4 regions of the Anaerotruncus sp. genome follow, and region 1 is predicted to be linked to each of the others. Evidence: predicted binding sites of a transcription regulator. Region 1 holds the regulator's gene; each other region holds the start of a gene.
The links. The regulator Rex, encoded in region 1, represses fermentation and respiration genes when NADH is low (regulators of the CRP and FNR family bind a similar motif). The targets are predictions, from matches to a motif close to ATTGTTAANNNNTTAACAAT.

Region 1 (4,949 bases):
AGCCAAAACCCGAAAACCCTTGCAAATCAAGGAAAAATCGAAGGAGAATGAGTATATATGAAATTAGGCATCGTCGGGCTGCCGAACGTCGGCAAGTCCACCCTGTTCAACGCGATCACCAACGCGGGCGCGCAGTCCGCGAACTATCCCTTCTGCACCATCGAGCCGAACGTCGGCATGGTCGCCGTGCCGGACGAGCGCCTCGACGTGCTCGCCAAAATGTACGACCCGGACAAATACACCCCCGCCGTCATCGAATTCGTCGATATCGCCGGGCTGGTGCGCGGCGCGTCCAAGGGGGAGGGGCTGGGCAACAAGTTCCTTTCCCACATCCGCGAGGTGGACGCGATCGTGCATGTGGTGCGCTGCTTCGAGGACAACGAGATCATCCATGTCGACGGGGAGATCGGCCCCCGGCGGGATATCGAGACGATCAATCTCGAGCTCATCTTTTCTGACATCGACATCGTCGACCGCAAGATCGACCGCGCCCTCAAGGCCGCCAAGGGCGGCGACAAAACGCTCGCCGCGCAGGCGGACGTGCTGGGACGGCTCAAGGCCCACCTCGAGGAGGGGAAATCCGCCCGCAGCTTCGTGTGCGACGCAGAGGAGCGCGCCGCGCTCGAGGACATGCCGCTGCTCTCCGACAAGCCGGTCATCTACGCCGCCAACATGAGCGAGGCGGATTTTACCGGCGGCATCGAACAGAACCGCTTTTACCATGAGGTGGAGGAGATCGCGGCGGCGGAGCACGCCGAGGTGCTGCCCATCTGCGCCCGGATCGAGGAGGAGATCGCCGACATGTCCGCCGAGGACAAGCTGCTCTTCCTCGAGGAGATGGGGCTGCATGAGTCGGGCCTCGACCGCCTCATCAAAAAGAGCTACGCCCTGCTCGGGCTGATCTCCTACCTCACCGCCGGCAAGCAGGAGGTGCGCGCGTGGACGATCACGCGCGGCACCAAGGCCCCGCAGGCCGCCGGGAAGATCCATTCCGATTTTGAAAAGGGCTTCATCCGCGCCGAAGTCGTCGCGTACGACGACCTCATCGCCTGCGGCTCGATGGCCGCCGCCAAGGAGAAGGGCCTTGTCCGCTCGGAGGGCAAGGAATACGTCATGCAGGACGGCGACGTCGTCCTCTTCCGCTTCAACGTCTGATGAGGCGGGCGCTGGTCCTGTGCGGCGCGCTCGCGCTCGCCGCGCTGCTCTTTTTGTTCCTGCGGCCGCACCCGGAGCGCGCCGCCTTCCTGCCCGAGGCGCAGAACGACTTCGTCCTGGGCGCGGTCGGCCTACCCGGCGGCGCGCCCGCCCCGGAAAGCGCATCCCCCGTCGACGGGGTCCCCTCCCGGGCGGAAGTGGTCCCCGCGGAATCCTCCGCGGCTTCCGAGGCCGGGTCCGCCGAGGCCGAATCCGGCGAACCGGAAAATACCGCCCCGCTTCCCGAAGCCGCCGCGCTCCCCGCCGGGGAACGCAGCGTGGACGCCCGTCCCGAGCGGGAGAGCTACCCCGTTGGGACCGGCGAGATCGCGCTCGTCGTCACCAACCGGACGGAAAACGACCTCATCTACACCCACTGGTTCGACTTCCGGCGGGTGGAGGGGGACGCCGTCGTGCCGCTCACCCCGCGCGCGGGGCTGATGGCAAACCCCGACGACGTGAACGCCGAACGGGTGCTGCACGGGGGCGAGACCGTCACGATTACGCTGCCCATCGACCTCTTCGACGAGCCGCTGCCGCCGGGCACCTACCGCGCGGCGCAGCTGAGCTGCTTCGCGGATACCGGCGGGCAGGCGCTCGCCTGCTCGGAGATCACCGCGGACTTCGTTATCGCGGAAAGCTGAAGAGCAGGCCGGGGCGCCGCCCCGCCGCCTTTTGAAAAAGGCGGGCGAAAATCTTCGCTTTTGGCTTTCTCACGGCGCCCCCCTTTGCGGGGGACGCGGCCGGCCTGCGCCAAACGTTCTTTGCCCCCTTTCTTGAAAGAAAGGGGACCGACGGCTTCCGGAGGAAGCCGGACAAAAGAAGGCCCCCGCCGCAAGGCGGGGGCCTTCTTATTTTCGCCTCCCCGTCATTCATCCTCGGGGTAGGCGGCGTTGATTTGGTAGCAGAGGGTCATGAGGCTGTCGCCCAGGTGGACGTTCTCGACGACCGCACCCTCAAAGTCGAGGGAGAGGTCGTAATGGGAGAAGTTCCAGAAGCAGTTGACGCCGAGCTTCATGAGCCGCTGGGCGGTCTCGAAAGCGACCTCCTTGGGGATACAGAGGATGGCGGCCCGCGGGGACTGCTCCTTGCAGAACGCCTCGAGCCCCGCCATGTCCTGCACGGTCAGGCTGCTCACCTTCTGGCCGATCACGCGGGGGCTGTCGTCAAAGATCCCGACGAGCTTGAAGCCGCTGCTCTCGAAATCCATGTGGCGCGCGATCGTGCGGCCGAGGTTGCCCGCGCCGATGAGAACCATGGGGGTATGCTTGTTGAGCCCCATGATGTTGCCGATCTCCTTGTGGAGCGCGGCCACGTTGTAGCCGTAGCCCTGCTGCCCGAAGCCGCCGAAGCAGTTGAGGTCCTGGCGGATCTGGGACGCGGTCAACTGCATCAGGGAGGCCAGCTCGCGCGAGGAGATGCGGGTGACGTCGCGGCTGAGCAGGTCGCCGAGGAACCGGTAGTACCTGGGCAGCCGCTTGATAACGGATAGGGAAACACCCTCGTGTTTCGGCATATGCAAAACCTCTCGATCCAGAATTCCCGGTTACAGCCGTGCGATGGTGTCCATCACATAGTTGCCGAATTCCTCGCAGGTGCAGCCGGTGTCGCGGCCGGTGACCGCGAGCTTCTTTTCCTCGTACATACAGATGTCCAGCGCCCGTTCGAGCTTATCCGCCTCGGCCTGATAGCCGATGTGGCTCAGGAGCAGCACCGCCGCCCGCAGCATCGAGCAGGGGTCGGCGTATTTGCCGCGGCCCTCGGCGATCATGCGCGGGGCGGAGCCGTGGATCGCCTCGAACATCGCGTAGCGCTTGCCGAGGTTCGCGCTGCCCGCGGTGCCGACGCCGCCCTGGAATTCGGCGGCCTCGTCGGTGATGATGTCGCCGTAGAGATTGGGCAGCACGAACACCTGGAAGTCGCGGCGGCGCTTGGGGTCGATCAGCTTGGCGGTGGTGATGTCGATGTACCAGTCGTCGGTCGTGATGCCGGGGTACTCCTCGCCGATCTTCTGGCAGAGCTTCAGGAACTTGCCGTCGGTCGTCTTGACGACGTTCGCCTTGGTGATGATCGACACGCGGCTCTTGTGGTTCTTTTTCGCGTAGTCGTAGGCGAGCCGCGCGATCCGCTCGGTGCCCTCGGTGGTGGTCACGACGAAGTCGAACGCCACGTCCTCGTCCACGTTGAGGCCGCAGGAGCCGATCGCGTAGGCGCCCTCGGTGTTCTCCCGGAAGAAGGTCCAGTCGATCCCCTCGCTCGGCACCTTGACGGGGCGCACGTTGGCGAACAGGTCGAGCTCCTTGCGCATCGCGACGTTGGCGCTCTCGACGTTGGGCCACGGGTCGCCCGCGCGCGGGGTCGTCGTGGGGCCCTTGAGGATGACGTGGCATTTTTTGAGCTCGGCGAGCACGTCGTCGGGGATCGCCTTGCCCTGCGCCGCGCGGTTCTCGATCGTCAGCCCGTCGATCGTGCGGAACTCCACCTTGCCCGCCCCGACCTCGTCCGCCAGCAGGTGCCGGAGCACCCGCGCGGCCTCGTTCGTGATGATGGGGCCGATGCCGTCGCCCCCGCACACGCCGATGACGATGGTGTCGAGCTTCCCGTAGTCGGTAAACTCCTTCTGCGCCTTGATGCGCTCGTTGCGCGCGAGCTGCGCTTCCACGAGCGCCGCGAACTTTTCAGCGGCGGCTTTGACTTTCTGGTCCAATCGCGTTTCCTCCCATATTTTCATTTCCCCCGCGCGCTCTCACGCCGGACGGTCTGTCTATATATGATAATTTTATAACAGACTTACCCCATTGTCAATGAACGATGGAAAGAAATCCGGCCGCCGCCCCCGCTTTTACGAGGGGAACAGCCCCGCCTCGCTGCACATCTCGGCCTGGGCGCGCAGCGTGCGCTTGGCGGCCGCGAGCCTGCGGCTCACGGTGGAGGGGTGCACCCCGAGCTCCAGGGCGATCGCCGGGATGTTGCGCCCCCCGAAAAAATAGAGCGCGACGACCTGCCGCTGCTTGGGCGGCAGGTGGCGCACGGCGCTGCGCAGGAACCGCGCGTACCGTGCGCGCGCGGGTGCGTTGTCGGCGCACTGCGGCGCGGCGATCCGCTCGAAATCCTGGAGGGAAAAGGTGCTTTCACATACGTCAAACATGTGCCCCGCCCCCCTCAGTCATAATAGTGGCGCAGGTAGTCCATGACCACGCGCAGGTCGTACAGTTCGGCGTAGAGCGCGTCGATCCGCCGCTGCGCGGCGAACGCCTCCTCGCCGCGCGCCGTCTGCGCGAACACCCTCAGCTCCCGCAGGCGCTCCTGCAGGCGGTCGGCCGCCGTCCGGTACTCCTCCGACAAAGCGGTTAAATCCATTCAATTCCTCCTTGTGATTTTACAAATCGTGTGATTTTTGCTTCTTATCTTAAGAGTGCCACACGGAATGTGTATTCACAAGAAAATTTCGCACAATTTGCAAGATTTTGTTGACGAAATACACAAAATGTGTTATTATCAGGACAGTGAGGTGACCGGAATGCTGGCTAACAGGCTGCGGGCCCTGCGCAGGGCCAAGGGGCTGACCCAACAGGAACTGGCGGGCGCGCTGGAAATTTCCGCGAGCGCGGTGGGCATGTACGAGCAGGGACGGCGGGAGCCGGACAACGAGACGCTGACCAAATTCTGCCGGTTCTTCGGCGTGCCGAGCGACTACCTGCTGCTCGACGGGGCGGAAAGCCCCGCCGGACCGCCCGAGCTCGGGGAGTTCCTCG
Region 2 (8,722 bases), on a different contig from region 1:
AGAGGCCCTCGCCCTTTTTGACCGTCACGCCGGCGGGCAGCAGGCCCCACGTCCCGGCGGACTCGTAGGTGGTGATGCCGCCGGCCGCGCCGATCTGCGCGAAAATCCTGGGCGAGGTGGCGGGCATGAAGGGCGCGAGCAGGATGCCCGCGATGCGCACGCATTCCAGCAGGTTATAGAGCACCGTGGCAAGGCGGGGCCGGTTGGCCTCCTCCTTGGCGAGCACCCAGGGGGCGGTCTCGTCGATGTATTTGTTGGTGCGGGAGATGAGCTTGAAGACCTCGATCAGCGCGTTCTGGAAGGCGTACTGTTCCATCTGCGCCTCGTAGCGGTCCTTGAGCCCGCGCGCGATCGAGATGATCTCCTCGTCGACCGGCTCGGATTTCCGCTCCGCCGGCAGGGTGCCGCCGAAGTATTTCTCCGCCATCGCCACCGAGCGGGAGACAAGGTTCCCCAAATCGTTGGCGAGGTCGGCGTTGATGCGGGTGATGAGCCCCTCGTTGGAGAAGAGGCCGTCCGAGCCGAAGGGAAACTCGCGCAGCAGGAAATAGCGGATGGCGTCGACGCCGTACCGCTCGACGAGCACGACGGGGTCGACGACGTTGCCCTTGGACTTGCTCATCTTTCCGCCCTCGAGCAGCAGCCAGCCGTGGCCGAACACCTTTTTGGGCAGCGGCAGGTCGAGCGCCATGAGCATGGCGGGCCAGATGATCGTGTGGAAGCGCATGATCTCCTTGCCGACGAAATGCACGTCGGCGGGCCAGAACTTTTCAAACTCGTGATACTTGTCGTTGCCGTAGCCGAGCGCGGTGATGTAGTTGGTCAGCGCGTCGACCCACACGTAGACGACGTGGCCGGGGTCGAAGGTGACGGGGATGCCCCATGAGAAGGAGGTGCGGGAGACGCACAGATCCTCGAGGCCGGGCTTGATAAAGTTGTTGACCATCTCGTTGAGGCGGCTCTGCGGCTCCATGAAGTGGGGGTTTTCCTCGTAGAGCCTGATGAGGCGGTCCTGGAAGGCGGAGAGCTTGAAGAAGTAGGCCTCCTCCTCCGCGTCGATGACCTCGCGGCCGCAGTCGGGGCATTTGCCGTCCTTCAGCTGGCTCTCGGTCCAGAAGGACTCGCAGGGCGTGCAGTATTTGCCCTTGTAGGAGCCCTTGTAGATGTAGCCCTTGTCGTAGAGGTCCTTGAAAATCTTCTGCACCGATTCCACATGGTAGTCGTCGGTGGTGCGGATGAACCGGTCGTTGGAGATGTTGAGGAGCTTCCACAGCTCCTTGATGCCGGCGACCACCCTGTCGACATACTGCTGCGGGGTCACGCCCGCAGCCTTCGCCTTTTCCTCGATCTTCTGGCCGTGCTCGTCGGTGCCGGTCAGGAACATGACATCAAACCCCTGCATACGCTTGTAGCGCGCCATGACGTCCGTCGCGACGGTGCAGTAGCTGTGTCCGATGTGCAGCTTGTCCGACGGATAGTAGATGGGGGTGGTGATGTAAAATGTCTTTCCTGTTCCATTCATGATGTGGAACCTCCTTGCATGAGTTTGGTGTCGTCAATGTAATGATATAGTATACCACGAATTGGGTAAAATGAACAGGGGCTGTGGAAAGTTTTTGCCGCCGGAGCGCGCCCCGGCGGCAAAAAAGGAACCGCCCGCGGGCGGTTCCTTAGAGGGGACAGTCGATGCTGTCGCTGAGCGCGACGCGCAGGGGGGAAAAACGGTCGGAGAGGTAATCCGCGGCCTCGCAGAAAACGGCGGGCGGCACGCTCTCGTCGTCCTCCACGGGCAGGGTGAACACGACGGTGGTTCCCTTCCCGGGCGTGGAGGTGAGCGCGATGGTGCCGCCGATGGCGGCGATGGAATCTCGGGCGATCGTCAGGCCGAGGCCGTTGCCCGAGAAGGGCCGCCCCCCGTGGTCGTAGGAGAAGTACGGCTCAAAGACGCGCGGCTGCACGTCGGGCGGAATCCCGAGCCCGCGGTCGGCGACCGAGACGCTGAGCATCCCCCGCTTGAAGCGCACCCGGACGGCGATCTGGTTGCCGGGGCGGGTGTAGCGGCAGGAATTCGAGAGGATGTTGAGCAGGGCCGCGGACACCTTCTGGGTGTCGCAGGCGGCGGGCAGCATCCCCTCGGGGATGTCCGCGGAGAGCGGGATGCCGGTCGGCTCGATTAAGTCGGCGGCCGCCGAAAAGAGCTCGCGCAGGTAGTGGAAGAGGTCGACCCGCCGGGTCCGCACGGGCGAAAACCCATAGGTGAGGCGGGTGTAATCGGAAATCCACTCGCTGCTGCGCAGCAGCCGGAAGGCGCTCTGGTTGATGGCGGCGAGGTAATCGGGCATGCGCTCGCGGTCCTTTTCGGACGAGCCGGGCCCGCAGTTGCGGGAGAGGAGGGTGAGCATCGAAAAGATGACGGTCAGCGGCGCGCGGTACTGGTTGCCGAAGGAGGAGAGCGTGCGCGACATCCCCTCGGGTCGCATGCCGGAGCCCTGCTCGGCGCCGGAGGCCGGCTGGATGAGATAGCGGCCGCTCCCGTCGGGCAGGGCGCAGATGACGGTCGGCCGCTCTGCGAACAGGTGGTTGGGGCCGGCGGTGGTGAAGGAACCGCACCGGTCGATCTCCGCGCGGACGACCTCGGGGTCGTAGCCGTGCAGCAGCAGCTGCGCGCCGTCCGGCAGGGCCAGGGCGGGCATTTCCCGGGAGCCGGCGGCGCTGCACCAGACGAGACGAAAATCATGGTCCATCACGGCGGCGGGCTGGCCGGAGGCGTCCAGGAGCCCGGTCAGCTGGTCGAAAAAAGAGTCTGTTCGGGGATCGTCCAAAGGCGCACCTCCTCGCTGCGGAACTGCACTTATCATTTGGGAAGGACCGCGGAAATATTCGGATTCCAAATATTGCATGAAGGCCCGGGAACAGGGAAAACAGGGACCTTTCGACACAAATCGACAGAAAATTACGCTTCAATTATAGTATATGAGGGTGTGATTTTCAATAGGAGTTGGGCGTTTTCAATAAAAAGCAAAGTATAAATATCCCGGGTTTGAAGAAAATAAAAAAAATCGTTTAAAGTTTATCAAGGTTCTTGTAGTTTCCAGAGATTTGTATTATGATAAAGGTATCAAAAATACAGGAGGTTGTTTCCAATGGCAATTAAAGTTGGTATCAACGGTTTTGGCCGTATCGGCAGACTGGTTTTCCGCGCTGGACTGGACAATCCGAACATTGAATTCGTGGGCGTCAACGATCCGTTCATGACCCCTGACTATTGCGCTTACATGCTTCGCTATGACACGATCCATGGCCAGTACACGGGCGAAGTGAGCTACACCGACGACGCGATCATCGTCAACGGCAAGACTGTCAAGTTCTATGCCGAGCGGGAGCCCGCCAACATTCCGTGGGGCGCTTGCGGCGCCGAGTATGTGGTTGAGTCCACCGGCGTTTTCACCACCATGGACAAGGCTGAGGCCCACCTCAAGGCCGGCGCCAAAAAGGTCATCATCTCCGCGCCCTCCAAGGATGCGCCGATGTTTGTCATGGGCGTCAACCACGAGACCTACCAGCCGAGCATGGACATCGTCTCCAACGCTTCCTGCACCACCAACTGCCTGGCGCCTCTGGCGAAAGTCATCAACGACGAGTTCGGCATTGTCGACGGCCTGATGACCACCGTCCATTCCACCACCGGCACCCAGAAGACCGTTGACGGTCCTTCCAAGAAGGACTGGAGGGGCGGCCGCGCCGCTTCCGGCAACATCATCCCGTCTTCCACCGGCGCCGCCAAGGCTGTGGGCAAGGTCATCCCCGAGCTGAACGGCAAGCTCACCGGCATGGCGTTCCGCGTCCCGACGCTGGATGTCTCCGTCGTCGACCTGACCGTCAACCTCGCGAAGGCCGCCTCCTATGAGGAGATTTGCGCCGCGCTCAAGAAGGCTTCCGAGACCTCCCTCAAGGGCATCCTCGGCTACACCGAGGACGATGTGGTTTCGTCCGACTTCATCGGCGACGCCCGCACCTCCATCTTCGACAAGAAGGCCGGCATCGCGCTGACCGACAAGTTCGTCAAGCTGGTTTCCTGGTATGACAACGAGTGGGGCTACAGCAACAAGGTCCTCATGCTCATCCAGCACATGGCTACCGTTGATCATAAGTAATCGGTTTTTTGAAAGAGCCGCCCGCGAGGGCGGCTCTTTTGTTCATTTGCCGTGCTGCGCCCGGCGGCGGTTTTGGGTTTGCCGCGCCGCGCCCGGCGGAGCTTTCTTCGCGCCCCTCCGGGGCGCTTCAAATGTGCCGCCTGCGGCGGCATAAATTGCCGGGTCCCGCCCCGGCGGGCGGGTCCATTTCTTGATCGCCCAAGAAATGGACGAAAGAAGGGCGCTCAAGGGGACTTCCGCCAGTCCCCTTGAGAATCCCCCGGGAGTACCTTGCCATAACCCGCAGACTACCGCCGCTCCCCACGGGTACACTAGCTGAAGGCTCAATTCAGGTTGCGGCGCTCCCAACGGGGGACGGCGGGCGCGCTAATCCCTCTGGGGCTCGCTCGCGTGCAGCATTTCCTGCGAGCGGCGCCGCGCGTCCTCCAACAGGTCCATCGCCTGAACCGTCCGCGCCGCCGCGCTGTTCTTGATCTGTTCGCGCGTCTCGCCCTCCAGCGGCTTGCGCAGGATTTCCGCAATTTCGGATACCTTGCTGGACAGAAAATAATAAGCGAGCCTGTAATCTTCCATAAACCCACCTCGCAAATGCGTACATATTGTTCGCTTTGCGTACAATAATATAGCAATTGCGATCTAATGTCAAGCAGACTTTGGCGGCACACAAGCTTACAATAAATACATAGAGGTGAGTTGTGTGGGCGTGCATGCGGAGAAATTTCGTAAACTTGGGTTAAGTGTCGCGCATTATCGTAAGCTTGCGGGTTTCACGCAGGAAGAACTGGCCGACTTGGTCCATATTAGCCGGGGATATCTAAGCCATATTGAGGCACCCAATATTGAAATGTCGTTTTCGATTACAACGCTGTTTGATATCTGCGACGCATTGCATATTGAACCGAAAGTTCTTTTCGAGATCTGATTGCGGACACCTGTAAAGGTGTCCGTTTTTTATTTTGGGTGGTTTGTATTTGCCTTCTTTATGCACTCCGCTGGACGTGAGCGGCGGGGGGATTCTCAAGGGGGGCGAGCTTTGCGCCCCGTCTTCTTCAAGTGAGCCCCCCTTGAGCGCCCTTCTTTCGTCCATTTCTTGGGCGATCAAGAAATGGACCCGCCTGCCGGGGCGGGACCCGGCAATCCCCGCCGCCGGAGGCGGCACATCTAAAGCGCCCCGGAGGGGCGCGAAGAAAGCTCCGCCGGGCGCAGCGCGGCAAATCCAAAGCCGCCGGCGGGCGGGCCCCGGCAATCCCCGCCGCCGGAGGCGGCACATCTAAAGCGCCCCGGAGGGGCGCGAAGAAAGCTCCGCCGGGCGCAGCGCGGCAAATCCAAAACCGCCTGCCGGGGCGGGACCCGGCAATCCCCGCCGCTTGGAAAGCGGCAAATCAAAGAACATTTCCCACCACCATTTACATGCCAAAACGACACGAAATTCATGTTATAATAGAAACTCGCGGGTCTCTGACAGGACAAGGAGGGCCGCAACTGGAAAATATCGTTAGGCGAAAGAAACAGGAATGTGCACAAAATATGTGCATAATAGATAAAATGCTTAGAAAGTTTTCATTGTTTTTACGCGATATTTCACAAGAAATACTTGAAAGGCGCTCCAAAAACTGTTAAAATATAAAAAAGGGAGGTGAGGGCAATGGTTAAGCCAAAAAAAACAAAGTCGAAAGACAGCTTTCCATTGTATCTATTTCATCAGGGGACGAATTATAAGGCCTATGAATACTTAGGCGCCCATCCCTGCCGCAAGGATGAAGAAGATGGATACGTATTCCGCGTGTGGGCTCCCAACGCCGTGTCGGTATCGGTCGTTGGCGATTTCAACGACTGGGACCCGGATGCGAATCCGATGACGCTTCTGGAAGATCATGCGGTTTGGGAATGCATGATTTTTGGCCTCAAGCAATATGATTTATATAAGTTCTGCGTGAAGACCAAAGATGGACGCGCCCTGATGAAAGCGGATCCTTACGCCTTCCATGCCGAGACTCCGCCGGAGACGGCCTCCAAGCTGTACGACATCGAGGGCTACGAGTGGGACGACGGCGCGTGGTTCGCGAGCCGCCAGGGCTTCAACCCCTACCGCAGCCCGGTCAATATCTATGAGATGCACCTCGGCTCCTGGCGGCGCTACCCCGACGGCAACACCTACGACTACCGCAGGACCGTCGACGAGCTGGTCGAATACCTGGGCGACATGGGCTACAACTTCGTCGAGCTGATGCCGGTGATGGAGCACCCTTACGACGGTTCGTGGGGCTACCAGGTGACGAGCTATTTCGCGCCGACCTCGCGCTACGGCACCCCGCACGACTTCATGTACTTTGTGGACAGGTGCCACCAGGCGGGCATCGGCGTGATCATGGACTGGGTGCCCGCGCACTTCCCCAAGGACGCGCACGGCCTCTACGAGTTCGACGGCCAGCCGCTCTACGAATACCAGGACGTGCACAAGCGCGAGCACGCCCACTGGGGGACCCGCATCTTCGACTTCGGGCGCAACGAGGTCGTGAGCTTCCTTGCCTCGAGCGCGATGTTCTGGGTGGAGAAGTACCACATCGACGGCATCCGCGTCGACGCGGTGGCCTCGATGCTCTACCTCGATTACGGGCGCGAGGACTGGGAATGGCTGCCCAACGTCAACGGCGGCCGCGAAAACCTCGAGGCGGTGGCGTTCCTTCAGAAGATGAACACCGCCGTGCTCACCGAGCATCCCAGCGCGCTGATGATCGCGGAGGAGTCGACCGCGTGGCCGATGGTCACGAAGCCCGCCTATGTGGGCGGGCTCGGGTTCAATTTCAAGTGGAACATGGGCTGGATGAACGACATGATCGCCTATACGTCGCTCGACCCGATCTTCCGCAGCTACAACCACGACAAATTGACCTTCAGCCTCTTCTACGCCTTCTCGGAGAACTTCATCCTGCCGATCTCCCACGACGAGGTGGTGCACGGCAAGTGCTCGCTCATCAACAAGATGCCGGGCGACTACGCGATGAAATTCTCCGGTATGCGCACCTTCCTGGCCTACATGATGACCCATCCGGGCAAGAAGCTGCTCTTTATGGGCTGCGAGTTCGCGCAGTTCATCGAGTGGAACTACAAGCAGCAGCTCGACTGGATGCTGCTCGACTACGACTCCCACCGCCAGATGCAGCAGTTTGTGCGGGACCTCAACCACTTCTACCTCGCGCACGCCTGCCTGTGGCAGGTGGAGGACTCGTGGGACGGCTTCAACTGGCTGGCGCACGACGACCACGCCCGGAACATCATCGTCTTCCGACGCATCGACGACAACGGGGACGACCTTGTGGTGGTCTGCAACTTCGCGCCTGTGACGCGGGAGGACTACCGCATCGGGGTGCCCGACGCGACGAGCTATGACGAGGTCTTCAACACCGACGACGTGAAATACGGCGGCAGCGGCGTGGTGAACCGCGGCGCGATCCGGGTGAAGAACCAGCCGGACCACGACATGAAGCAGTCGATCACGATCACGGTGCCGCCGCTGGCGGCGGTCTTCCTCAAGGGCAGGCCGCGCAGGACGGAAAAGGCCGTCCGGGCGAAAACCACGGCCAAAAAGGCCGCGAAGGCCCCGGCCGGAAAGCCTGTTGTGAAGAAAGAGCGCAGGAAACCCCAAAAGCAGGGGACTTGAGCCATCAACAAAGGGGGTAACAACATGTTCAAGAAGGAATGGATTGCCATGCTGCTCGCCGGCGGGCAGGGCAGCAGGCTGTACACACTGACGCAGAACCTCGCCAAGCCGGCGGTTCCCTTCGGCGGCAAGTACAGGATCATTGATTTCCCGCTTTCCAACTGCATCAACTCGGGGATCGACACGGTGGGCGTGCTCACCCAGTACCAGCCGCTCGTGCTCAACGAGTACATCGGCAACGGCCAGCCGTGGGACCTCGACCGCGCCAACGGCGGCGTGTTCGTGCTGCCGCCCTACCAGAAGTCCTCCGGGTCCGACTGGTACACCGGCACGGCGAACGCCATCTACCAGAACATCAACTTCATCGACCGCTACGAGCCGGAATACGTCCTGCTCCTCTCGGGCGACCACATCTACAAGATGGACTATGAGAAGATGCTCGCCTACCACAAGGAGAAGAACGCCGACTGCACGATCGCGGTGCTTCAGGTCCCGATGGAGGAGGCCAGCCGGTTCGGCATCATGAACACATACCCGGACGGCACCATCTTCGAGTTCGAGGAGAAGCCGCCCCAGCCCAAGAGCAACCTCGCTTCGATGGGCATCTACATCTTCACCTGGGAGAAGCTGCGCAAATACCTCATCGAGGACGAGGCCGACCCGCTCTCCACCAAGGACTTCGGCAAGAACATCCTGCCGGCGATGCTGGGCGACGGGCAGAAGATGGTCGCCTATCCGTTCGAGGGCTACTGGAAGGACGTCGGCACGATCGACAGCCTGTGGGAGGCGAATATGGACCTGCTCGACCCGAAGGTCCCGCTCGACCTCTACGACGACAGCTGGAAGATCTATTCCCGCAACCCGGTCATGCCGCCGCACTACATCGCCAACGGCGCGGTGGTGCAGA
Region 3 (8,722 bases), on a different contig from region 1:
GGAAAAATCAGGCGTTCGCCTTCTGGGTGCGCACGCGGCGAATCTCCTCGGTGAAGAGGGGCACGATCTTGCAGACGTCGCCGACCACGCCGTAATCCGCGACCTCGAAGATCGGGGCGGAGGGGTCCTTGTTGATGGCGATGATGATGTCGCTCTCCTCCATGCCGGCGAGATGCTGGATGGCGCCGGAGATGCCGCAGGCGATGTACAGGTTCGGGCGGACGGTCTTGCCCGTCTGGCCGACCTGGCGGTCCTTCTCGACCCAGCCGGCGTCGACGCAGGCGCGGGAGGAGGAGATGGTGCCACCGAGCTCGTCGGCGAGTTCCTCAAGCAGCTTGAAGTTGTCGGGGCAGCCCATGCCGCGGCCGCCCGAAACGAGCACCTTCGCGTCCTGGATGTCCATCTTCTCGCTGACCTTCTTGATCACCTCGAGGATCTCGACGTTCTTGCGGGAGTCGAGGTTCGGGACCTCGAACTTCTCGACCGGGCACTCGGCGCCGTCGATCGGGGAGATGCGCTGCATCACGCCCGGGCGGACCGTCGCCATCTGCGGACGGTGGTCGGGGCAGAGGATCGTCGCCATGATGTTGCCGCCGAACGCCGGACGGGTCATCATGAGGTTCTTGGTCTCGGGGTCGATCTCCAGCCCGGTGCAGTCGGCGGTCAGGCCGGTGTGCACGCGCGCGGAGACGCGCGGGGCCATGTCGCGGCCGATCGCGGTCGCGCCGTAGAGGACGACGGCGGGCTTTTTCGCCTGGATGACCTCGTACATCGCCTCGACGTACGGCTCGGTCATATAGGTCTCAAGCGCGGGATCGTCCACGACAATCACGCGGTCGGCGCCGTAGCGCGCGAGCTTTTTGGCAAGGTCGGTCACCTGATGGCCCAGCAGGACCGCGGTCACCTCGTCGCCGAGGTCGGCGGCGAGCTGCTTGCCCTTGCCGATCAGCTCATAGGAAACGCCGGTGATCTTGTTGTCGACCTGCTGTGCGAAGATAAATACGCCTTTATAATCAGAAACAGCCATTTCGTTCACCACTTTCCTCACAGAATGAATTTTTCTTTGAGCCTGTCGACCAGCCAGTTGGCCGACTCCTGCGGGTCGAGGGTCACGACGGTGCCCTTGCCCTTGACGGCCTTGGTGAACGACTTGAAGACCCGCGTCGGGGAACCCTTGAGGCCGATGTTGCCGTCGTCGACCTTGAGGTCGGGACGGGTCCACACCTTGACCTCTTTCTCACGGTAGGCGTCGAAGATGCCGCCCGGGGTCATGTAACGGGGCTCGTTCAGCTCGCTGAGCGCGGTGATCAGGCAGGGCATTTTCGCCTTGAGGATGTGGTAGCGGTCCTCGTACTGCCGCTTGACGATCACATAGCCGTCCTCGACCTTGAGGTCCTCGGCATAGCTGATGTTGGCCAGGCCCAGATGCTCCGCGATCTGCGGGCCGACCTGGGCGGTGTCGCCGTCGATCGCCTGGCGGCCGGTGATGATGAGGTCGTACTCGAGGTTCTCGATGGCGGACGCGATGGTCGACGAGGTCGCCCAGGTGTCCGCGCCGCCGAACGCGCGGTCGGTGACGAGGATCGCCTCGTCCGCGCCCATCGCCAGCGCCTCGCGCAGCGCCAGGTCGGCCTGCGGCGGGCCCATCGAAATGACGGTGACATGCGCGCCGTACTGGTCCTTAAGACGCAGCGCGGCCTCGAGGCCCGCCTTGTCGTCCGGGTTGATGATGCTGGGGACGCCTTCACGGATCAGCGTTCCGGTCACCGGATCGAGCTTGACCTCGTTGGTATCCGGGACCTGCTTAATGCAAACGACTACTTTCAATTCCTGCAACTCCCTTCTACTTCAAGAACGATCCGGAAATGACCATACGCTGGACCTCGCTGGTGCCCTCGTAGATCTCCGTGATCTTCGCGTCGCGCATCATGCGCTCCACGGGGTAATCCCTCGTATAGCCGTAACCGCCGAAGAGCTGCACGCACTTGGTGGTGACTTCCATCGCGGTCTCGGCGGCGAACAGCTTGGCCATCGCGGCGTCGACCGAGAAGCGCTTTTTGGTGTCCTTGGCCACCGCGGCGCTGTAGACGAGCAGGCGGGCGGCCTCGATCTTGGCCTTCATGTCCGCAAGCTGGAACTGGGTGTTCTGGAACGCCGAGATCGGGCGGCCGAACTGTTTGCGCTCCTTGACGTATTTGACCGTCTCGTCAAACGCGCCCTGCGCGATGCCCAGCGCCTGCGCGGCGATGCCGATGCGGCCGCCGTCAAGGGTGCCCATCGCGATGCCGAAGCCCTTGCCCTCCTGTCCGAGGAGGTTCTCCTTCGGGACGATGCAGTTTTCAAAGATCAGTTCGCAGGTGGAGGAGCCGCGGATACCCATCTTGAGCTCCTTCTTGCCGATCGAGAAGCCGGGGAACTCCTTTTCGACGATGAACGCCGAAATGCCGCGGTTGCCCTTGGATTTATCGGTCATCGCGAAGATGACGTATACGTCCGCCTGGCCGGCGTTGGTGATGAAGATCTTGGAGCCGTTGAGCACATAGTGGTCGCCGTCGAGCACCGCCTTGGTCTGCTGGCCGGAGGCGTCGGTGCCGGCGCCCGGCTCGGTGAGGCCGAACGCGCCGAGCTTTTTGCCCTGCGCCATCGGGACGAGGTATTTTTCGATCTGCTCGGGGGTGCCGTACTTTTTGATCGGGTCGCAGCCGAGCGAGGTGTGCGCCGACACGATGACGCCCGTCGTGGCGCAGACCTTCGACAGCTCCTCGACGCACATCGCGTAGGTCAGCGTGTCGCAGCCCTGACCGCCCAACTCCTTCGGGAACGGGATGCCCATAAAACCGAATTTCTGCATCTTCGCGACCGTCTCGGCCGGGAAGCGCTCTTCCTCATCCACTTCCTGAGCAAGGGGCTTCACTTCCTTTTCCGCGAAGTCACGGAAAAGCTGTCTTGCCATCTCCTGCTCTTTGCTGAGTACAAAGTCCATGCAAGTTCCTCCCTAATATGTTTATATTTCCTGCGAAAGCTGCCCGCGCCAAGCCGCGCGGCACATCGGATGCGCCGCGCGGCCTGCGGAGCGGGAGCGGATTTACCTGGAGTAGTCGTAGAAGCCCTTGCCGGTCTTGCGGCCGAGCGTGCCGCCGCGGACCATCTTGCGGAGCAGCGGATGCGGGCGGTATTTCGGATCGCCGAACTCGTTGTAGAGCACTTCCATGATCGCGAGGCAGACGTCCAGGCCGATCAGGTCGCCGAGCGCGAGCGGGCCCATCGGGTGGTTCGCGCCGAGCTGCATGGCGGAGTCGATGCCCTCGACCGACGCGACGCCCTCGGCGTAGATGCCGATCGCCTCGTTGATCATCGGGATGAGGATGCGGTTGACGACGAAGCCGGGGGCCTCCTTGACTTCAACCGGGGTCTTGCCGATCTCCTTTGAGATGGCGACGATCTTTTCGACCGTCTCGGGAGCGGTGTGCAGGCCGGCGGTGACCTCGACCAGCTTCATGACGGGCGCGGGGTTGAAGAAGTGCATGCCCACGATCGCGCGGTCAAGCCCCTGGGACATCTCGGTCAGGGAGAGGGAGGAGGTGTTGGACGCGAAGATCGCGTCCTTCTTGCAGATCGTCTGCAGCTTCGCGAAGAGCTCCTTCTTGAGGTCCATCTTCTCGAGCGCCGCCTCGACAACCAGGTCGCAGTCGGCCACCTTGTCGTTGAGCCCGGTGGTGATCTTCGCCAGGATCGCGTCCGCCTTCTCCTGCTCCATCTTGCCCTTGGAGACGAGCTTGGTGAGGGATTTCTCGATCTTCTTCTTGCCGCCCGCGGCAAATTCCTCGGTGATGTCGCAGAGCACGACCTCGTAGCCGTCAGTGACCGCGAATGCCTGCGCGATGCCGGAACCCATCGTTCCCGCGCCGATAACGCCAACTTTCATTTCAGTTACCTCCATATGTAAATATCAGGATCGCATTACCTGTTTTCGAACGGGGCGGGCTTCTCCTTCGCCACAAACGCCTTCATCGCGTTCTGCTGGTCCAGCGTCTCGAAGCAGCTGCCGAACAGCTCCTCCTCGATCGCGACGCCCTCGTCGATCGAGACCTGCAGGCCGTCGTTGATCGCCTTCTTGGTGGCGCGCACCGCGATCGGCGCGTTGCGGGCGATCTTCTCGGCCAGCTTCATCGCCTCGTCCATCAGGTTTTCCAGCGGGACGACGGCGTTGACGAGCCCGAGCGCGAGCGCCTCGGGAGCCTTCACCTTGCTCGTGGTGTAGAGGAGCTCCTTGGCCTTGCCCACGCCGATCGTGCGGGCCAGCCGCTGGGTGCCGCCGAAGCCGGCGGTGATGCCGAGCGAAACCTCCGGCTGCGCGAACACCGCGTTTTCCGAAGCGATGCGGATGTCGCAGCTCATGGCCAGCTCGCAGCCGCCGCCGAGCGCGAAGCCGTTGACCGCCGCGATGACCGGCACGGGCAGCGTCTCAATCTTGCGGAAGATGTCGTTGCCCTTCTTGCCGAACGCCTTGCCCTCGGCCTTGGTGAGCCCGGACATCTCGGCGATGTCCGCGCCCGCGACGAACGCCTTCTCCCCCGCGCCGGTGATGATGACGCAGCGGGTCGCGTCCACGTCGATCGCGTCGACGACCTTCTCGAGATCGCCGAGCACCTCGCTGTTCAGCGCGTTGAGCGCCTTGGGCTTGTCGATGGTGATTACGCCGACGAAGCCCCTCTGTTCGTAGGTGACGTAACTCAAGTTTTTGCCTCCGTTCCTGTGTGTATTTTCGCTTTTGTACAGCTTTCAGGCACCCGGAGACCCGGATGCCTGAAACTGATTTTCCCTGTTACTGGATATTTTCGACAACCGTCGAGCAGCCCATGCCGCCGCCGATGCAGAGGGTCGCGAGTCCCAGCTTGGAGCCGCGCTTCTTCATCTCGTGCAGCAGGGTGACGAGGATGCGGCAGCCGGAGGCGCCCACCGGGTGGCCCAGCGCGAGCGCGCCGCCGTTGACGTTGACCTTGGAGGCGTCCCAGCCGAGCTCGATGCCCACGGCCAGCGACTGCGCGGCAAACGCCTCGTTCGCCTCGATGAGGTCCATCTGGTCGATCGTGAGGCCGGTCTTGTCAAACAGCTTCTTGGTGGAGAAGGCGGGTCCGATGCCCATGATGGAGGGATCGACGCCCGCGGTCGCGCCGGCGACCCATTTGGCCATCGGTTTGATGCCGAGCTCCTTGGCCTTGTCGGCGCTCATGACGACGATCGCGGCGGCGCCGTCGTTGATACCCGAGGCGTTCGCGGCGGTCACCGTGCCGCCCTCCTTAAAGGCCGGGCGCAGCTTGGCGATGCCCTCGGCGGTCACGCCGTCGCGGGGGAACTCGTCGGTATCGAAGAGGACGGTCTCCTTCTTGACCTTGATGGGGACCGGGACGATCTCGTCCTTGAACCTGCCGGCCTTGCGGGCGGCCTCGCATTTCTGCTGGCTGGACGCGGCGAACTCGTCCTGCATCTCGCGGGTGACGCCGTATTTCTCGGCGACGTTCTCCGCGGTGATGCCCATATGATAGTTATTGAAAGCGTCCCAGAGGGAATCCTTGATCATGCAGTCGATCAGCTTGCCGTCGTTCATGCGGTAGCCGTAGCGCGCCTTGTCGAGCGCGAAGGGGGTCGCGGACATGTTCTCCATGCCGCCGGCGACGATGATGTCCGCCTCGCCCGAAGCGATCATCGCTGCCGCGAGGTTGACGCACTTGAGGCCGGAGCCGCAGACGATGTTCAGCGTCTGCGCGGGGACCTCGATGGGAAGGCCGGCCTTGAGGGCGGCCTGGCGCGCGACGTTCTGGCCCTGCGCGGCCTGGAGCACGCAGCCCATAAAGACTTCGTCAACCTGCTCGGGTTTCACGCCCGCGCGGTTGAGGGCTTCCTTAATCACGATAGCACCGAGCTGCGCGGCGGGGACACCCGTGAGGGAACCGCCCATTTTGCCGATTGCGGTGCGGCAGGCACCGGCCAATACGATTTCCTTTGACATGTTGACGCCTCCGATTTTTCTTGAAATTCTCAGGTTTCGGGCCGGACCGGCCCTTCGATTATCAGTATACTACAAGGGTTTTGAAATTGCTATATTTTTAACAAACTTTTCACGATTTTTATGAGTTTGTCTAAATCTCCCCCCTCGCCCGAAACCGCTTTTATGCACTTTTGAAACAAACGCTCCAAAGGCCCCTGTTCATGCGGGTTTGAAAGGGAATTTCAGGTCATTCCCTGCGCTTAAAAAGCGTGAGCTCCACCGTGTCGGCGCCGATCTCCAGCCTGCGGCAGTCGACCATCTGCCCGATCAGGTGCAGTTCGCTGTCCTGCCCCAGCCCGCTCACTCCCGCGAGCTGCCAGAAGAACTCCTCGAGCCCCTCGTTTTTCTCCGCCTGGTTGAGGAACCGGTCGAGGTCGTTCACCTTCTTGCTCTCCGCCGGGTCGTACCGGCTTTTGAGCGAGAGCTCGTAGCCGTCCTCCAGCTTGCGCAAATCCATCCGCACCCCGTCCGAGCCGACGCTGAAAAAGAACACGATCAGCTCGTCGATCACTTTCGTCATCTTTCTGGCTGTAGCTTCCGTATCGATTCCCCCTGTTATTCCCGGTCCCGGCGCAGCGCCTCGATGAGCGGCACCAGCACAATGCACACGAGCCCCGCCGAAAAACCGTTGTTGTAGAGATTGAGGCCCCCGTGCAGGAAGCCGGTGTTGAGCACCACCGAGGCGTGGATCACGCCCGCGGCGATCCCCCATTTCCAGCCGAACTGCCCCGCGATGGGGGCGAGCCCCGTCGCAAAGAGGGCCGCCAGCAAAACGTTGGGCTCGCTCAGCGACCACACCATGAAAAAGGAGCTGATCACCACGCCGAGCACGACGGGGATGATGTTCTTGAGATGCTTGCCGAACGCGCCGAACCCGCAGATCGTAAAGACGCCGCCGATGGTCGGCCCGTTGAGGTCGCCGCCCACCACCAGCACGTAGACGGTGGCGGCCGCGCCGATGATCCCCATGTTGATGAGCGTCACGGGCAGTCCGTCTAGCTGGACGAAGTCGGCCACGAGGCGGCCCGAATGGCGGGTGATGCGCGCGACGTTCCGGAAGCTGCGCCCGTTCCACCAGAAGCCCGCCAGCGCCATCAGGGCGAACAGACCGAACAGGAAGGCGGCGAGCGGCAGGTTGTTGCCGGTGCTCCACGCGAGGCGCGCCTCGAAGGTGTGCCCGAAGGATTTGAAAAAGGAGGCGAGCACCATGCCGATCAGCCCCGCCGTAAAGCCGACGTTATAGAGGTTGTAGCCCTGGTGCACCCGCAGTGTGAAGGAGGCGACGGCGGGCAGCAGAAAGCCGACGGCCACGCCGATGCCGACCCCGAGCAGGTACCAGAGCAGCTTGTCCCGTTCGCGGCCGACGGTGACGATCTCCGAGACCACGGGCGCGAGCGCCGTGCCGAAGAGGGAGATGTAGACGTAGCGGCCGAAATGCTCCCGCTTATAGCGGGAATAGAGCCATCCGCCGAAAATGATCGGGAAGATGTTCCAGACGTCCTTGCCGAAGAGGGAGAACCCGGCCATCAAAAAGAGGCTCGCCACGCTGATGCCCGAAAAGTTCATCCGGACGGCGCGCAGGATGCCGATCGACAGCAGCGTCACCAGGCCCGCATTGACAAACGCGGCCCCCATGCCGCCGACGCTGATCGAGTCGGTGATCAGCCCCGCCTGGGTGCGGATGATCTTCCAGATGCCCGAAACGACGCCCGCGGGCGTGTCCCACAGCAGCCCGAAGCCGATCAGCGCCAGCGCGAAGGCGGTCATCGCCCAAAAGAGATAGCGTCCCTGCCGCTCCGGGCGATAGGTCAGCAATCGGTCCAAACCCTTCTCCCTCCATCTCCGGTGTCTCAGCTCATTTTAACATACGCGTGCCGGTGGAAAGGCGAATATTCTGTAAATTTTCACGTCCGCCGGACGAATTCCACCCGGCATCGCGGGCAGGTGATGCAGATCCTCCCCTTCCCGCGCGGCACCCGTACCTTCTGCCCGCAGGAGGGGCAGCGGAAACGCCGGTGGGTCCGCGCGTCCCGCAGGGCGTCCGCCCAGGAGGAAAAGCGGCGCGCCAGCGGCCGCCACAGCGCCATAAAACGTCGGTTCTCCTCATAGCGGCGCCCCGCGTCCCGCGAGAAAAAACGCAGGAAAAAGACCGCCAGCAGCACAAACGCCAGCGTCCAGAAGAGCCGATACCCCGTCGCGCGGCGCAGGGCCATCGAAACCGCCGCGCCGGCCAGCAGCGCCCAGCCCAGCCCGTCAAGCCCCCGCCTGCCCGGCATCATCCGCCGAAACCAGTCCATCCGGTGATCATCCTTTCCGAAGTAATCCTATTTTGCAGTGTAACATGTCCCGGCTTTCGTTGCAAGGACCGCCCGGGCGATGAAAAAATGCGTCCTTTCCAGAATTTCGATCATAAACTCTGGCCTTTTTTATAAAGATATGGTAATATTATGACAGCTGTTTTGTCCGGACCGCGGTCCGGACGTTTTCCTGGAAGGGAGGAAATCCGATGAACGATCTGGAGACGCGCGCCGCCGAATTCGTGCGCGGCGTCTGGCACGACTACCTGGAGGCCCGCGATTATTCCGGGATCATCCGGTCTTTTGACGAGGAGGTCACCTGGATCGGCACCGGCGAGGGGGAGCTCTGCCTCAGCCTCGGCGACGCCGTGCGGAT
Region 4 (8,722 bases), on a different contig from region 1:
CCCCTTCATATACCAGGCGGCGTGCTTGCGCGCCTCGCGCATCCCCTGGCGCTCCCCCTTGTTTTCGCAGATGAGCCTCAGATGGCGGAGCATGACCTCCATGCGCTCCGCGAGCGGCGGCGCGGGCAAAACGCTGCCGTCGTCAAAATAGCGGTCGACCTGCCGGAAAAGCCAGGGACTCCCGAGCGCTCCGCGGCCGATCATGACAAGGTCACATTTTGTATAATCATACATGTGCAATACGGATTGTATATCAACGCAGTCCCCATTTCCGATCACGGGGATCGAAACGGCGGCCTTTACCGCGGCGATGACGTCCAGATCGACGGGCGGGGAATAGAACTGCTGGCGGGTGCGGCCGTGCACGGTGAGCGCGGCCGCGCCGCTCTCCTCCATGATGCGCGCAAATTCCACCGCGTTGACATGCTCGTCGTCCCAGCCCTTGCGGAACTTGACGGTGACCGGCAGGGGAACCGCCTTGACGACCGCCTCGGCGATCCTGCCCGCGAGGGCGGGATTTTTCATGAGCGCGCTGCCGCCCCCGTTGCCCGCGATCTTGGGCGCGGGACAGCCCATGTTGATGTCGATCACGTCGGGACGGTAATCGAGCGCCTTTTTTGCCGCCTCCGCCAGGATGTCTGGCTCGTCCCCGAAGAGCTGCACCGCGACCGGCCGTTCGGCATCCTGTACGCCGAGCAGCTTGGCGGTCTTCTTATCGGAGTAGTGCATCCCCTTGGCGCTCGCCATCTCGCCGACCATATAGGCCGCGCCGAACTCCTTGCAGACCTGGCGGAAGGCGCTGTCCGCCACGCCCGCCATCGGAGCGAGCGCCGCCGTCCGTTTGATTTCGATGTCCCCGATCTTCATGGGAGCCTCCCCGTGCAAAACTTTTTCAAATTCCACATGATATCTTAACAGAAATTTGACTGTCAGGCAATGTTTTATGCTATAATATCCAGTATGTAAGCGGGAAGGGAAGAGACGCATATGGAGATTCGGACCGCCGTGGAGGCGGATATTCCGCGAATCGTGGAGATTTACAAGCAGCTCTTCGCGCTTTCGGCGCGGATGCAGCCGGAACGCTTTCGCGATACCCCGCAGGACGAGACGTTTTTGCGGGAGGTTGTCGCAGCCGGGGATCAGGAGCTTTTTGTGGCGGACGACGCGGGGGAGGTCTGCGGGTTCGCGCTGGCGCAGGACCTTGCGACGCCGCCCTACGACTGTGTCATCCCCTACCGCTACGCCTATCTGATGGACCTCTGCGTCGACGAGCGGCACCGAAACGGCGGCGTCGGCGCGCTGCTGATGGAGAGCGTCAAATCGTGGGCGCGCGGCCGCGGGCTCCGGTATGTCGAGCTCTGCGCGCTGGCCCAGAACGAGGGCGCCGTCCGCTTTTACCGCAGGAACGGGTTCGCCGAGGCGCGGCGGATTATGCAGTTCGACCTCTAGCGCGGCTGGGCGGAAAACCGGGCGGCGGAGCCGCCCGCGCGCGCTTCGCGCGCGGACGCGCCTGCGGCGCGTCGTTTTCCGCCGCCCTGTTTTGCGGGGCGCACTGTCCGGCGGCGGGGAGACTGTCCCGCCTCACGTCTCGCGCCCGCGGTGATGGGACGAGGCCGGCCTGATCAAAGTTTTCGGGGTCCGGGGGACTTTTTCAAAAGCCCCCCGGAGAAAGGATTGTTGCTTATGAAGCTGCTTGCGATCGACGGCAACAGCATTTTAAACCGCGCCTACTATGGCATCAAGGCGCTGACGACCAAGAACGGAGAGTTCACCAACGGCATCTACGGGTTCCTGAGCATCCTGCTCAAGGTGCTCGACGAGGTGCAGCCGGAGGCGGTGGCGTGCGCGTTCGATCTGCATGGACCGACCTTCCGGCATGAGATGTACGACGGCTACAAGGCCCAGCGCAAGGGGATGCCCGACGAGCTGGCCTCCCAGATGGAGCCGCTCAAGGAGCTGCTGGGCGCGCTCGGCTTCACGATCGTCACCTGCCAGGGCTACGAGGCGGACGATATCCTCGGCACGCTCGCGAAGGCGTGCTCCGACGGCGGGAACGACTGCGTCATCGCGACCGGCGACCGGGACAGCCTCCAGCTTGTGGGGGGGCATGTGTCGGTGCGGCTGGCGACGACCAAGATGGGCCAGCCCGCCTCCACCCTCTACGACCGCGCGGCGGTGATGGAGAAATACGGCGTCGAGCCGCCCCAGCTCATCGACGTGAAGGCGCTGATGGGAGACGCCTCGGACAACATCCCGGGCGTGGCGGGCATCGGCGAAAAGACGGCGCTGGCGCTCGTCTCCCAGTTCCACGACCTCGACGCGGTCTACGAGCACCTCGACGACCCGTCCATCAAGCCGGGCGTGCGCAAAAAGCTCGCGGAGGGCCGCGAGATGGCCTACACCAGCCGCAAGCTGGGGGAGATCTGCTGCGACGCGCCGATCGACGCGGAGCCGAGGCATTACCTCCGGGGGGCGGTCGATCAGAAAAAGGCGGCCGCTCTCTTCGCGCGGCTGGAGATGTTCAAAATGATGGAACGCTGGGGCGTCGACCCGCAGGCCGCCGCCGGGGAGGGCGGCGACGCGCCGCCTGCGGCGGCGCGCGAGCCGTCCAGGCCGCTTACCGTCTCGGCGGGCCCTGCGGACTTTGCCGGGCGCGTGGCCGCGGCGGGCGGGGCGGATGTGATCGCCGGCCTGGACGGCAGCGGCGACATTGTCGCCGTCGCCGCCGTTCTTCCGGACGCGCTGCTGCTCGCGGGCAAGGACGCGGCGGCGGAGCTGCTCCGTTCGGACGCGCCGCTGCGGGTGTGGAGCAGCAAGCCGTTCCACCGAATTGCGTATAAAGAAAACAAGTATATACAGAATGTAAAGTTCGATGCCGAGCTGGCAGCCTATCTGCTCAGTCCGACGAGCGCCGTCTACGACCCGCTGCAACTGGCGGCCCAGTACGGCATCGCGCCGCGCGAGCTGGCGGGCGAGGTGCCGGAGGATTTTGCCGCGCTGGCGGGGCAGGCGGCTGTGCTGGACGAGCTGTGCGGCCGGCTGGCGGCGGAGATCGCGGAGAAGGGGCAGGAGAAGCTGCTCTTCGAGATCGAGATGCCGCTCGCGCGGGTGCTGGCGGGCATGGAGTGTGAAGGCTTCTCCCTTGACGCCGACGCCCTGCGGGAGTACGGCGGTGAGCTCGACGACCGGCTGGAGGAGCTGCACGCGGGCATCGTGGAGTACGCGGGGTACGACTTCAACCTCAATTCGCCCAAGCAGCTGGGGGACGTCCTCTTCGTGAAGCTCGGCCTGCCCGCCAAAAAGAAGACCAAGACGGGCTATTCCACCAACGTGGACGTGCTCGAGGCGCTGCGGCCCCACCACCCGATCATCAACCTGATCCTCGAATACCGCAAGCTCTCCAAGCTCAAGTCCACCTATGTGGACGGGCTCCTCAAGGTGGTCGGGCCCGACGGGCGGGTGCGCTCCACCTTTCAGCAGACCGAGACGCGCACCGGCCGGATCAGCTCGACCGAGCCGAACCTCCAGAACATCCCGGTGCGCACCGAGGAGGGCAGCAAGCTGCGCCGGTTCTTCCGCGCGCGGGAGGGCTGGAAGCTGGTCGACGCCGACTATTCGCAGATCGAGCTGCGGGTGCTGGCTGACCTCGCGGACGACGAAAACATGATCGCCGCCTTCCAGAGCGGCGAGGACATCCACACGACCACCGCCGCGCAGGTGTTCGGCCTGCCGGAGGAGATGGTCACGCCGGTCATGCGCTCGCGCGCCAAGGCGGTCAACTTCGGGATCGTCTACGGCATCGGGGCGTTTTCCCTCTCGCAGGATATCGGCGTCTCGATCGCCGAGGCGGACAGCTACATCAAGAATTACCTGGAGCACTACGCGGGCGTCCGGAAGTATATGGAGGACACCATCAAATTCGCGCGGGAAAACGGCTATGTGAGAACTCTCTTCGGCCGCCGCCGCTATCTGCCCGAGCTGGCCGCGTCCAACAAGGTGACGCAGGCATTCGGGGAGCGGGTCGCGCGCAACACCCCCATCCAGGGGACGGCCGCCGACATCATCAAGATCGCCATGGTGCGGGTGTTTGAACGCCTGCGCCGGGAGGGGCTGCGCGCCCGTCTCATTTTGCAGGTGCACGACGAGCTGCTCGTCGAGGCTCCCGCGGAGGAGGTCCCGGCCGCGACCGCGATCCTCAAGGAGGAAATGGAACATGCCATTACGCTCAAGGTCCCCCTCGTGGCCGACGCCAACGTCGGGGACAACTGGCTCGAAGCCAAATAGACCGCGCCGCCTCCGGCTGATTTCCCGCCTCTCGGGAACGCCCCAGTACCTCGTCCGCTTTGGGCGGATGACCGGGGCGGACGTGGCGGGGGTGGCCGAAATCGAGGCGGAGTGTTTCTCCCAGCCGTGGAGCGGGCGCACCCTCGCGGGGGAACTGGAAAACCCCTGCGCGGTCTTCTTCGTCGCCCGCAGCGGAAGCCGGGTGGTCGGCTACGCCGGGATGCACCGGGTGCTGGACGAGGGATACATCGCGAACGTGGCGGTCACGGCGGAATTCCGCCGCCGGGGGATCGCCACCGCGCTCATGCGGCGGATGTTCCTCTACGCCCGCCGGGAAAAGCTCGGCTTTCTGACCCTCGAGGTGCGGGAGGGGAACCGCGCGGCCATCGCCTTCTATGAGAAGCTCGGCTTCGGCGCGGTGGGCCGCCGCCGCAATTTTTACGCCAACCCGGCGGAGGACGCCATCCTGATGACGGCGTTTTTGACGCGGGGGGCGCGGGAGGAAACAGCGACATGAAGATTTTAGCGATCGAAAGCTCCTGCGACGAGACGGCCGCCGCCGTGGTGGAGGACGGGCGCAGGGTCCTTTCTTCGGTCATCAACTCGCAGGTGGCGGAGCACCGCGTCTACGGCGGCGTGGTGCCGGAGATCGCCTCCCGCCGCCACTGCGAGAACATCGTGCCGGTGGTGCAGGGCGCGCTCGACGAGGCGGGCGTCCCGCTCGAGGGGATCGACGCCGTCGCGGTGACCGCCGCGCCGGGGCTCATCGGCGCGCTGCTCGTGGGGGTCAACTACGCCAAGGGGCTCGCCCTCGCGGCGGGAAAGCCCCTCGTGCCCGTCCACCACATCCGCGGGCACATCGCCGCCAACTACCTGGCCCATCCCGAGCTGGAGCCGCCCTTCCTCTGCCTCGTGGTGTCGGGCGGGCACACCCACATCGTCGAGGTGCGCTCCTACACCGAATTCCGCGTCGTCGGCCGCACGCGGGACGACGCGGCGGGGGAGGCGTTCGACAAGTCCGCCCGCGCGATGGGGTTCCCCTACCCGGGCGGCGTCTACATCGACGAGGCTGCCGGACGCGGCGACCCGGGCAGATATAAGCTCCCCAAGCCCCGCGTCGAGGGCGCGCCCTACGACTTCAGCTTTTCGGGGCTCAAGACGGCGGTCATCAACCTGCTGCACAACGCCGGGCAGAAGGGGGAGGAGGTCGACGCCGATTCGCTGGCCGCGAGCTTCCAGAGGACGGTCTGCGAGGTGCTGACCAGCCACCTCGAGGCCGCGGCGAAGGAGCTCGGATACCGCGTCGTCGCGGCGGCCGGCGGGGTTTCCGCCAACAGCGGCCTGCGCGCCGCGCTCGGGGAGATGTGCCGGAAAAACGGCTTTACGCTTTACGTGCCGCCCCTCTCCCTCTGCGGGGACAACGCCGCGATGATCGGCGCGCAGGGCTACTATGAATTCCTTGCAAATCCGCCCGCGGCGCTCTCCCTCAACGCCGCCCCGTCCATGGATATCGCGGCGGCATTTTCGGCGCGGGACTGACAAAATGCAGGAGGGAACTTTGCCCTCCTGCAAAACTTTGACGAAAAATTAACACAAATTCCAGAAAACCCATTGCAATTTCAAAAGGTTCGGTCTATAATGATAAACGTGGGAGATTTCGATTTTCTAGGGAAACTCCACAGAAAACCGACCAAATTCCCCCGCATTCCGGCATGGTTTTTATAAATTATTCCAAATACACCGAGAGGAGAACAATCATGACAAACAACAAGAATGTCCTCAACTGGATTGAGGAGATGAAGGCGCTTGTAAAACCCGACAAGGTTGTTTGGATCGACGGCAGCGAGGCCCAGCTCAAAGAGCTGCGCGACCAGGCTCTCGCGACCGGCGAGATGGAAGCTCTCAACCCCGAGAAGCTCCCGGGCTGCCTGCTCCATCGCACCGCCATCAACGACGTCGCGCGCGTCGAGGGCAGGACCTTTATCTGCTCCCGCAGGAAGGAGGACGCCGGCCCGACCAACAACTGGGAGGACCCGCAGGTCATGTACGCCAAGCTGCGCACCCTCTTCGACGGTGCGATGCAGGGCCGCACCATGTATATCCTCCCCTACTGCATGGGCCCGATCGGCTCCCCCTTCTCCAAGGTGGGCGTTGAGCTGACCGACTCGATCTACGTCGTGCTCAACATGGACATCATGACCCGCATGGGCCAGCAGGCGTTCGACCAGCTCGGCGACACCTCCAACGACTTTGTCCGCGGCCTGCACTCCAAGGCCAAGATGGAGGAGGAGAACCGCTACATCGTCCAGTTCCCCGAGGACAACACCATCTGGTCGGTCAACTCGGGCTACGGCGGCAACGTCCTGCTCGGCAAGAAGTGCTTCGCCCTGCGCATCGCCTCCTACCAGGCGAAGAACGAGGGCTGGATGGCCGAGCACATGCTCATCCTCGGCCTGGAGAACCCCAAGGGCGAGATCAAATACGTCTGCGCGGCGTTCCCCTCCGCGTGCGGCAAGACCAACCTGGCCATGCTCATCCCGCCGAAGAAATTCCAGGATGCCGGCTACAAGGTCTGGACGGTCGGCGACGACATCGCCTGGCTGCGCGTCGGCCCGGACGGGCGCCTCTGGGCGATCAACCCGGAGAACGGCTTCTTCGGCGTCGCCCCCGGCACCAACATGAAGTCCAACCCCAACGCGCTGATCTCCACCCAGAAGAACACGATCTTCACCAACGTGGTCCACAACCTCGACGACAACACCGTCTGGTGGGAGGGCCTCGACAAGAACCCGCCCAAGAACGCGCTCAACTGGAAGGGCGAAAAGTGGGACTGCACCGACGGCTCCAAGGGCGCGCATCCCAACTCCCGGTTCACCGCTCCGGCGGTCAACTGCCCCTGCATCTCCTCCGAGTTCAATAACCCCAACGGCGTGCCCATCTCCGCGATCATCTTCGGCGGCCGCCGCGCCAAGACCGCTCCGCTGGTCTACCAGGCGAGGGATTGGAAGCACGGCGTCTTCGTCGGCTCCACCATGGCCTCCGAGACGACTGCCGCCGCCGCCGGCGCCGTGGGCGTCGTCCGCCGCGACCCGATGGCGATGCTGCCCTTCTGCGGCTACAACATGGGCGACTACTGGGCGCACTGGCTCGAAATGGGCGAGAAGCTCGGCGACAAGGCCCCCAAGATCTTCAACGTCAACTGGTTCCGCACCGACGACGAAGGCCACTTCATCTGGCCGGGCTTCGGCGACAACATGCGCGTGCTGAACTGGATCATCGACCGCTGCGAGGGCAGGGCCGAGGCGGTGGAGACCCCGATCGGCTACGAGCCGAAGCCGGAGGATATCGACGTGGAGGGTCTCGGCGACGTCACCACCGACACCGTCAAGGACCTGCTGACCGTCGACAAGGCCCTCTGGAAAGAGGAGGTCAAGGGCATCAAGGAGTTCTATGCGAAGTTTGGCGACAAGCTGCCGAAGGAACTCGAAAGCCAGCTCTCGACCCTCGAAGCCAACCTCGACAAGTAAGGTGCCGTTATGATGAAAGAACTGCGGCTCTTCAACCCCTGGCGCGGGATCGCGGCCACGGCCCTCGTGGGCGCGGCCGCGGCGATCGCCGTGACGTTCGGCGTCATGGCGGCGCTCATCCTCCGCGACAAAAGATAGCTCTTTCAACGATGTCAAAAGGCCCCGGACGCAAAGCGTCCGGGGCCTTTTTGCGTCCCTCCGCGGGGGATGACGCAAAGAGCGCCGGGCGCATTCGCGCCCGGCGCTCTTCAGATGCTTGTGGAAGTCAGGCGCCCACGGGGATGCGGGTGAACTGGGAGCCCGGATGCAGGGAGGTATAGGTCTCCACGAACTGGTTGACCGCCGCGAGGATGGCCTTCTGGGCCTCCTGGCTCGCCTTGACCGACTTATCGTAGCTGGCCTTGGAGGGGGAGCGGGTCATCGCGGTGAAGCTGTCGTAGTAGGCGGCGGTCTTTTCCGCGGCCGCGGCGAAGAGCTTGTGGGCCTCCTGGTACTCGGCGGGGGCGGCGGCCGAAGCCAGCTCGGAGAGCAGGTCCCGGCTCGCGGCGATCTCGTCGCCGATTTTGCCGAAGGTGCGCTTGTCGCGGTAGTCGTAGCCCTTGAGCGCGCCGCCGAGGGCGGCGCTCAGCTCGGTGGCCATGTTCACATAGCCGAGCTCGTATTCTGCGGCGGTCAGCGCGACGGTAGGCGCCGCGGCGGTCGGGACCTGCTCCTCAGGGATGACCGGGGTCTCGTCCTCCACTTCCGCGGCGGCGGGCGCCGCCTCCTCGATGGGCTTGAGCAGGCGCTCGGCGAAGACCGGGCAGGAGAGGGAAAGCAGCATTGCAAACGCGATTACCGCGCTAATCCATTTTTTCACAGTCAGCACTCCTTTTGTCACAATTTTCCACACTTATTGTACCATTTGTGAC

Region 2: gap (type I glyceraldehyde-3-phosphate dehydrogenase) is a predicted target of Rex. The motif match lies at 3,059-3,078, and genes of this name have one in related genera.
Region 3: ACZO3G_RS03645 (acetyl-CoA C-acetyltransferase) is a predicted target of Rex. The motif match lies at 6,096-6,115, and genes of this name have one in related genera.
Region 4: ACZO3G_RS04150 (phosphoenolpyruvate carboxykinase (GTP)) is a predicted target of Rex. The motif match lies at 5,860-5,879, and genes of this name have one in related genera.

The regions. Positions count from the first base shown of each region.
Region 1 is NZ_DBMDHH010000019.1:23-4,971, forward strand. Features, by position in the region: gene ychF (redox-regulated ATPase YchF) at 58-1,155, shown strand; gene ACZO3G_RS07000 (hypothetical protein) at 1,155-1,838, shown strand; gene ACZO3G_RS07005 (redox-sensing transcriptional repressor Rex) at 2,063-2,710, opposite strand; gene ACZO3G_RS07010 (isocitrate/isopropylmalate family dehydrogenase) at 2,741-3,925, opposite strand; gene ACZO3G_RS07015 (sigma-70 family RNA polymerase sigma factor) at 4,037-4,342, opposite strand; gene ACZO3G_RS07020 (hypothetical protein) at 4,357-4,554, opposite strand; gene ACZO3G_RS07025 (helix-turn-helix domain-containing protein) at 4,715-4,949, shown strand, end outside.
Region 2 is NZ_DBMDHH010000038.1:7,509-16,230, reverse strand. Features, by position in the region: gene metG (methionine--tRNA ligase) at 1-1,522, opposite strand, end outside; gene ACZO3G_RS10590 (sensor histidine kinase) at 1,671-2,822, opposite strand; gene gap (type I glyceraldehyde-3-phosphate dehydrogenase) at 3,144-4,154, shown strand; gene ACZO3G_RS10580 (hypothetical protein) at 4,521-4,727, opposite strand; gene ACZO3G_RS10575 (helix-turn-helix domain-containing protein) at 4,852-5,076, shown strand; gene glgB (1,4-alpha-glucan branching protein GlgB) at 5,800-7,815, shown strand; gene ACZO3G_RS10565 (glucose-1-phosphate adenylyltransferase) at 7,840-8,722, shown strand, end outside.
Region 3 is NZ_DBMDHH010000008.1:2,337-11,058, reverse strand. Features, by position in the region: gene ACZO3G_RS03670 (electron transfer flavoprotein subunit alpha/FixB family protein) at 8-1,027, opposite strand; gene ACZO3G_RS03665 (electron transfer flavoprotein subunit beta/FixA family protein) at 1,045-1,827, opposite strand; gene ACZO3G_RS03660 (acyl-CoA dehydrogenase) at 1,844-2,983, opposite strand; gene ACZO3G_RS03655 (3-hydroxybutyryl-CoA dehydrogenase) at 3,086-3,925, opposite strand; gene ACZO3G_RS03650 (enoyl-CoA hydratase-related protein) at 3,961-4,737, opposite strand; gene ACZO3G_RS03645 (acetyl-CoA C-acetyltransferase) at 4,826-6,010, opposite strand; gene ACZO3G_RS03640 (hypothetical protein) at 6,237-6,569, opposite strand; gene ACZO3G_RS03635 (DUF1576 domain-containing protein) at 6,605-7,873, opposite strand; gene ACZO3G_RS03630 (competence protein CoiA family protein) at 7,954-8,346, opposite strand; gene ACZO3G_RS03625 (diguanylate cyclase domain-containing protein) at 8,556-8,722, shown strand, end outside.
Region 4 is NZ_DBMDHH010000009.1:22,526-31,247, forward strand. Features, by position in the region: gene dusB (tRNA dihydrouridine synthase DusB) at 1-867, opposite strand, end outside; gene ACZO3G_RS04130 (GNAT family N-acetyltransferase) at 988-1,449, shown strand; gene polA (DNA polymerase I) at 1,684-4,284, shown strand; gene rimI (ribosomal protein S18-alanine N-acetyltransferase) at 4,352-4,801, shown strand; gene tsaD (tRNA (adenosine(37)-N6)-threonylcarbamoyltransferase complex transferase subunit TsaD) at 4,798-5,823, shown strand; gene ACZO3G_RS04150 (phosphoenolpyruvate carboxykinase (GTP)) at 6,042-7,811, shown strand; gene ACZO3G_RS04155 (hypothetical protein) at 7,824-7,949, shown strand; gene ACZO3G_RS04160 (hypothetical protein) at 8,077-8,670, opposite strand.